Regions from separate parts of the Pseudomonas sp. EA_35y_Pfl2_R111 genome, predicted to be linked through region 3. Evidence: riboswitches for the same ligand, from Rfam matches in the RefSeq annotation. Region 3 holds a riboswitch; each other region holds the start of a gene.
What was found. A riboswitch is a leader RNA that binds a small molecule or an ion and turns the genes downstream of it on or off. The one in region 3 is predicted to bind cobalamin.
Positions count from the first base shown of each region.

Region 1: linked by a shared signal. The riboswitch ahead of cobO (cob(I)yrinic acid a,c-diamide adenosyltransferase) and the one ahead of cobG (precorrin-3B synthase) in region 3 are both predicted to bind cobalamin.
Region 2: linked by a shared signal. The riboswitch ahead of AACY25_RS05475 (energy-coupling factor ABC transporter permease) and the one ahead of cobG (precorrin-3B synthase) in region 3 are both predicted to bind cobalamin.

Region 1 covers NZ_CAXAOM010000002.1:521,155-523,410, forward strand. Annotated here, with positions in the region: gene AACY25_RS10940 (cobyrinate a,c-diamide synthase) at 1-633, opposite strand, end outside; gene cobO (cob(I)yrinic acid a,c-diamide adenosyltransferase) at 633-1,244, opposite strand; cobalamin riboswitch at 1,355-1,579, opposite strand; gene AACY25_RS10950 (methyl-accepting chemotaxis protein) at 2,077-2,256, shown strand, end outside.
Region 2 covers NZ_CAXAOM010000001.1:1,122,609-1,124,864, forward strand. Annotated here, with positions in the region: gene AACY25_RS05470 (hypothetical protein) at 1-525, shown strand, start outside; gene AACY25_RS05475 (energy-coupling factor ABC transporter permease) at 530-1,210, opposite strand; cobalamin riboswitch at 1,267-1,474, opposite strand; gene AACY25_RS05480 (PaaI family thioesterase) at 1,507-1,962, opposite strand; gene AACY25_RS05485 (acyl-CoA dehydrogenase family protein) at 1,972-2,256, opposite strand, start outside.
Region 3 covers NZ_CAXAOM010000006.1:78,632-80,887, forward strand. Annotated here, with positions in the region: gene cbiE (precorrin-6y C5,15-methyltransferase (decarboxylating) subunit CbiE) at 1-757, opposite strand, end outside; cobalamin riboswitch at 827-1,027, shown strand; gene cobG (precorrin-3B synthase) at 1,123-2,256, shown strand, end outside.

The DNA of each region.
Region 1 (2,256 bases), on a different contig from region 3:
GGCGGCCAAGGCATCAGCGGCGGCGTCCAGGCGCGTATCCAGATCAGCCAACTCGCCCGCCTGCACCAGACCCAGATGGCGACTCGGCAAGCCGACTTCGGCGCTACGCGGCAGCGCGCCGTACCAGCGGATCGAGGCCGGCAGCGCATCGCGCAATATCTCGCCATGCCGCGTACTGCCAACCCGGTTACCAAGCACCCCAGAGAACGGCAGATCCGGCTGAAAGGTCGCCAGGCCATGGGCCATCGCGCCGAAGGTCTGCGCCATGGCAGAGCCGTCGATGACCGCTAGCACCGGCACGCCAAAATGCCGGGCCAGATCGGCGGCCGATGGCGTGCCATCGAACAGGCCCATCACCCCTTCAATCAGAATCAGATCGGCCTCACCGGCGGCCTCCCAGAGCAAGCGACGGCTTTCTACTTCGCCGACCATCCACAGGTCGAGCTGGTACACCGGCGCGCCGCTGGCGCGGGCGAGAATCATCGGGTCGAGAAAATCCGGGCCGCATTTGAATACCCGCACGCGCTTGCCCTGGCGTGTATGTAAACGCGCCAGGGCAGCGGTCACTGTGGTCTTGCCTTGGCCAGAGGCCGGCGCGGCGATCAATAGTGCGGGGCAAGAGCGGGCGCTGATCAAAATTCGACTCCCTTCTGCGCCTTTACCCCGGCCTTGAACGCGTGCTTGACCAGGCTCATCTCGGTGACGGTATCCGCCGCCTCGATCATCCCTGGCAGCGCGCCGCGACCGGTTACCACCACATGCTGCAGCAGCGGCCGCCCTTCAATATCGGCGAGCACCGCGTCGAGCTCCAGATAACCGTATTTCAGGGCGATATTCAGCTCGTCGAGCACCACCAGGCCGATGGCCGGATCGTTAAGCAGTTGCGCCGCTACCGCCCAGGCTTCGCGGGCCTTGTCGATATCGCGTTGGCGATCCTGGGTCTCCCAGGTAAAGCCCTCGCCCATTACGTGATAACTGACTTCATCGGGAAAGCGGCGAAAGAAGGCTTCTTCGCCGGTGCTGGCCGCGCCCTTGATAAATTGCACTACGCCAACCTTGAGGCCGTGCCCCAGCGCGCGGGCGACCATGCCAAAGGCGCTGCTGCTCTTGCCCTTGCCATTACCGCTGTGCACCAGCAGCAGGCCGTATTCGTCCCGGGCCTGGGCGATTTTCTCGTCAATAAGGGCTTTCTTGCGGGCCATTCGCGCCTTATGCCGGGCGTCACGCTCAATCGATTCAGTCAACGCACTGCTCCACCGCCACAGGGCGATCTGGCTGGAAAAAGCATGCGGAGATAGAGAAAGCGCGCGCCCACGCAAAGCGCCAAGCACGCGCCAGCCATCGCCCTCCGCGATGCCGTGGACTGCAACAGGCCGGTCTCCGGGCTTGTGAGCGAACCGTCAAGGCTCTCGGCCGCGCCTTCCCATGCATACAGCACAGTGGCACTTGCGGCGATTGACTCACTTACCGTTGCGGGGGCAGCGTCGGAATGACTGGCGTAAACGCACAACGCACCGACTTCCCAGTTTCACCCCGCACACGCACAGCGTTGGGGGGCACCTGTTACAAGGCGCGAAGGGTAGAGAGTTCGGGTTTGGGCGTCAAACGTCGATTGTTCGGGCCTTCAGATGGAAACCCCTAGGCGGTGTAGGGGTTTCCCCTATATTCCGTTGCCACGGCGAACTCCTATCTTTCCCAGCATTCGAACTCGTGGGAAAACTCGCCGTGTTGACCTATTGCACTCTCTGGTTGGGAATCGTCATCTGTCTGGCCGGGCTTGGCTTCGGCCTGCCGTGGGTGAGTGGCGTGGGCGCCCTGCTCACGGCAATCGCCGCGCTGTTCCTGCGGCCGCAAACCGTCGCCGTCGCGCCGCAAATCGAGGTTGTCGAGGCGCCGTCTTCACCAGACTGCGAACCTCTGCTGCGCGCCGTTCTGCCGGCCTGGAACCAGAACCTGGGACAGATCAGGCAATTGCTGACCCTCAATGTCGGCCAGTTGTTCGAGCGCTTCGCCAGCCTTGGCCAGCACCTGGAGCAGACCCTGAGCCGCTCTGACAGCGCAACCGGCAACGCCGGCATGACCGACAGCCTGCGGCAGGCGCAGCGGCGTCTCGACGAAGTCACCACCGCCTTCCACGCCGCCAGCGTGCACAAGAACGAACTGCTCGCCACCATCAGCCACCTCAACAGCTACGCCAGCGAGTTGCAGGCGATGTCCAAACACGTTCAGGACATCGCCAGCCAGACCAACCTGCTG
Region 2 (2,256 bases), on a different contig from region 3:
AGCGAGCCGCAGTCCGGGCAGTTGATCGCCAATATGAATGCCACCTACGCCAATGGCGTGCTTAACACTCATATCGCTGCACGCAATCCGACTACCGGGGCAACCCTGGAACGCAAGGCACTGTTCCACCGGCAGAACCTTAGCACTGCAGCCGCCGCGCAAAGTAGCAGCCCGAGCAGCAGCGCAACACGCGACCCGGCACTGATCGGCACCTGGGTGCACGAGAAGATCATCAATAGCGGCGGCGCCAATTTCGCCTCCATGACCACCCAGATGATTCTGCAACTGAGTGATGACGGCAGCGTTTCGCAGTGGACGCGCAACGTGGCAGGCGGCTCAGACTGGAACTACGACAGCCCTGGCGAGCTGCAATACAGCGGACGCTGGCAGAGCAACAACGGCTTGCTGGAAGTGCAGATGCAGGGCAGCAGTGATTATCAGCCTGCCGCCTACTATCGTTTCAGTGACCAGTACCTGGTCACTGAAAGCAATACCGGCAAGCTGATCTGGCAGCGGCGGCGCTGATCAATCAGGCCGGCTGGTGCAGACGCGAGTTGAACAGCGGCCCACGGCTATAAGCCGACAGCGCCTTGGCGGCGGCCAGCACACCCAGATCGACCAGTGGCTCGATCAGGATCACACTCATATAGGCCAGGCCGAAGCTACCGACGGCAGCCAGGTTCTCGCCGGAGAAGCCGTTGCCGTAGACCGCCCAGAAGCCTACCCAGGCGACGATACCGCCCTGATAAGCCGTCGACAGTGCCAACGCTTGCTTATAGGAGAGATCCACATAAGCAGTGCCGGGCGCGATAAGGCGTTTGGCCAGCAGACTGATGCCCCACAACGGCACCAGCAAGGTGGTGACGTTCATGCCGTACTGCGGCAAGTCGAACTGAGCGAATAGCAGCCCTTGCAGCAGCAGGCCGAGCGCCAAACCGATAGCCGTGGCACCAGCACCAAACAGCAGCAGCAAGGTTGAACCGAGGATCAGATGCACTTCAGAAACGCCAACCGCCTGATGCGGAAAGACTTCAAAGAAGCAGAACACCAAGGCGGTGGTGATTAGGCTGCGTAGCGCTAGGGCGGCGGAGCCACCGTTATCGCGCACGCTGTCGAGGGCAAGCTTGGCCGTGAGGCCGAAGGCACCGGCGGCGGTTGCATAGCTGAGGAAGAGTTTGGCGCCAGTGACGACTTCTGGTTCGATGTGCATAGAAATTCCTGTACCGCGCCCACCGCGCGATGATCTGGATTGAGGGGGATGGGCATAAGCGCCCGGCTTCGATGGCAGGTCTCCTGGCTCACGGTTTGACGCTTCGCCCGCCTTCCCGACCTTGCGGCCAGTGGCATCTGGGCGTTGCTCACCATTTACAGTTGCGGGGGCAGCCATGGCTTCAGCACCGGTTGCGGTGCTTTCCATGTTCCCTTTTCATCCAGTCGCTTAACACGAGCTGGAACCATCGGCGGCCACCTTACCCGGCGGCAGAGAGAAATGACAGACCCGGCATTTTATGGCGCAGGCGCGCCAACAGACGGAAGAGAGCCTGACGCCGTATGACGCAAGCAGGTAAATACGGCACTGGCGTTGGCGCACAGCTGCCCCTGAGCATCATGCAAAGTGGCTTGCGCAGATACCTGTCGCCCCTCGCGCTGCTGCACGCAAGCTTCGGTATGGAGCGGCAAGGCCGCCAGCCCCACCGGGCGCAGGTAATTCACTTGCAGGCTGGCGGTCACGTAGACCTCCTCGGCACTGGCCTGCGAGTACACCGCCAACCCCAGCGCCGCATCGAACAGCGTGGCGGTATAGCCGCCATGCACACCGCCAAGCGGATTAAAGTGCACGGCCGGCGGCTGACTGCTGAAGCTCGCCACCCCAGCTGCGGCCTGCAGCTGGGAGATACCATAATCCGCACCGATATCACCGGCCAGCCAGGCCTGTAACTGTTCAAAGAGAGTGGCGTGCATATTCAGGCCTCAGATCAGGTGCGGCGTACTGCGCGCCACCAGCGCTTCGACATCCACGCCACGCGGCAAGGTACCGTAAACCCGACCGCCCTGCCCGCCCAGACGGCTGACGATAAAGGCATCGGACACTGCCGCATTACCGGCTTCCAGCAGCAGCTTGGCCTGCAGCGCCAGCGCCACATCTTCGGTGAGCTGACGGGCGCGGTATTGGATATCGGCGGTGTCGCGGAAATCCGCCTGCAGTTGCGTGATATGCGCTTTCAGCCGCGCATCGCCATGGCCGTCGCCCAGTTC
Region 3 (2,256 bases):
AGAGCAGCTCACCGGGTTGCGGCGCCAGGCGCGCCAGGGTGATAGCGCGCACGTCGCGCTTGGTCAGCTGGCCGTCATGCTGATAGGCATCGTCTGGCAAACCTGGTGTGAGCGGCAGCAGGCGCGCATCGCCGGCAGCCACGCACTCGACCGCCAGTAGATTGAGATCGGCAACGCGCGGCAACACCCAGTCGCTGGCCAAACCGTCGATGCGCCGCTCCTGAGCGCCACCCAGATGCTCCAGTACGGTCAAGCGACTGGGGCCAAAACCGCGCACACGCAGCAACTCGGCCACGGCCGCCGGGCTTTCGCCGTCATTGCTCAACAGCAGCAGCCGTGCACCCGGGAATAGCTGCGCCTGCAACGCCGCCAACGGCCGCGCCACCAGCGACAGCACTGTCACCTCCTGCAACGGCCAACCCATACGGGCGGCGGCCAGTGACACTGACGAGGGCGCAGAAAATACCCGCAATTCCTCAGCCGGCAGCTGCCGCGCCAGGCTCGCGCCAACGCCATAGAACAGCGGATCACCGCTGGCCAGTACACACACCGACGTACCACGCCGCGCCAGCACCGGCTCCAGGCTAAAGGGGCTCGGCCACAGCTCATGCTGCCCCGGCAGATCGGCAGGCAATAGCGCCAACTGGCGGGCACCGCCGACGATGCACTGCGCCTCGCTCAGCGCCAACCGCGCCGCCTCACCCAGGCCGGCGTAGCCGTCTTCACCTATACCCACCAGGGTTAACCAGGCCGTCATGCGCTTTCCTCAAACCGTCATCAGCGCGCCGCCCGACCAGCTGGCTGTCGTGCCTGCGCGCAAAGCGGGCATAATAGCGCCTTCGTCGGTGCCCGCCGCCATTGTGCATAGGGCCTAAGAGGGAATCCGGAGCGATCCGCTGATCGTGACCGAGCTGCCCCCGCAACTGTAAACAGCGAGTCTGCCGCAACTGCGCCACTGGGTAACCGGGAAGGCCGCAGCAGATGATGACCTGTCAGCCAGGAGACCTGCCGACGACGCTAGTCGCGAGTGCCAACATCGGGCGGGGTGTACCGATGCCATGAAATCCCCTGTGGGCGGATTTCGCTGGTTCGGTCGCCGCGTCTTTGTTGTTGGTGACCTTTTTGCGCGACCGTCCAACCTCCGCCGACCTGCCCGACCCACGCCCTAGCGCGTGCCCCGGCCTGCTGCGTATCGTTCAGGCGCTGGACGGTGGCATCTGCCGGGTCAAGCTGGCCGGCGGCGTGCTCAGCAGCCAACAGGCACGGGCCATCGCCGAGGCTGCTGAGCGCTGCGCCAGTGGCGTGCTGGAGCTGACCAACCGCAGCAATCTGCAGATTCGTGGCGTATTGGCTGGCCAGCAGACTGAGTTGATCGAACGGCTGCTCGCCGCCGGCCTTGGCCCGAGCAACCCGGCCGCTGACGATGTGCGCAACCTGCTGCTCAGCCCCGCCGCCGGCTTCGACCCGCAGGCCCTGCTCGACACCCGCCCGCTGGCCGCCGCGCTGCTTGAGCTGCTGCAAAACACCCCGGCGCTGCATGGCTTGTCAGCCAAATTCGCCCTGCAGCTGGACGGCGGCGAAGCCCTGGCGATGCTCGAACACCCCCACGATATCTGGCTTAGCGCCCTGCCCGGCTCGCCGGCACGACTGGCGTTTGGCCTGGCCGGCTGCCCGACTGACAAGCCGCTGGGTGTGATCGACGCAGAGCAGGCCGTGCCGCTGGTGGAGCAACTGCTCAGGCTGTTCCTCGATCTGGCTGGGAGCGAACACAGCCGGATGCGCCAGCTGCTCGGTGTGATGACGCCCAGCCAGCTGCTGCAACAGCTACAAACGTGCCTGCCCTTTGCCGTACAAGCGACCCCTACCGACTGGCAGCGCGCGCCGGTCAGCCAACGCGCGCCCATTGGCATTTATCCACAGCAGCAGAACGGCCTGTGCATGGTCGCTACCGCCACGCGCCTAGGCCGGGTCGACGCCGCGCAACTCAAAGCACTGGCCGAACTGGCTGAGCACCATGGCGATGCCAGCCTGCGCCTGACGCCCTGGCAAGGTCTGCTGCTACCGAATATCCCCAAGCACTCGGCAGAAAAATTACTGCACAAACTGGCCGAACTCGGCCTGCTGATCGATGCCAACGACCCGTTAAGCAATCTGATCGCCTGCACCGGCTCAGCCGCCTGCGGCAAAGGTCTGGCCGGCAGCAAGGCCGATGCTCTACAGCTCGCCAAGCGCCTGCGCGCGAGCACAGCACGACCG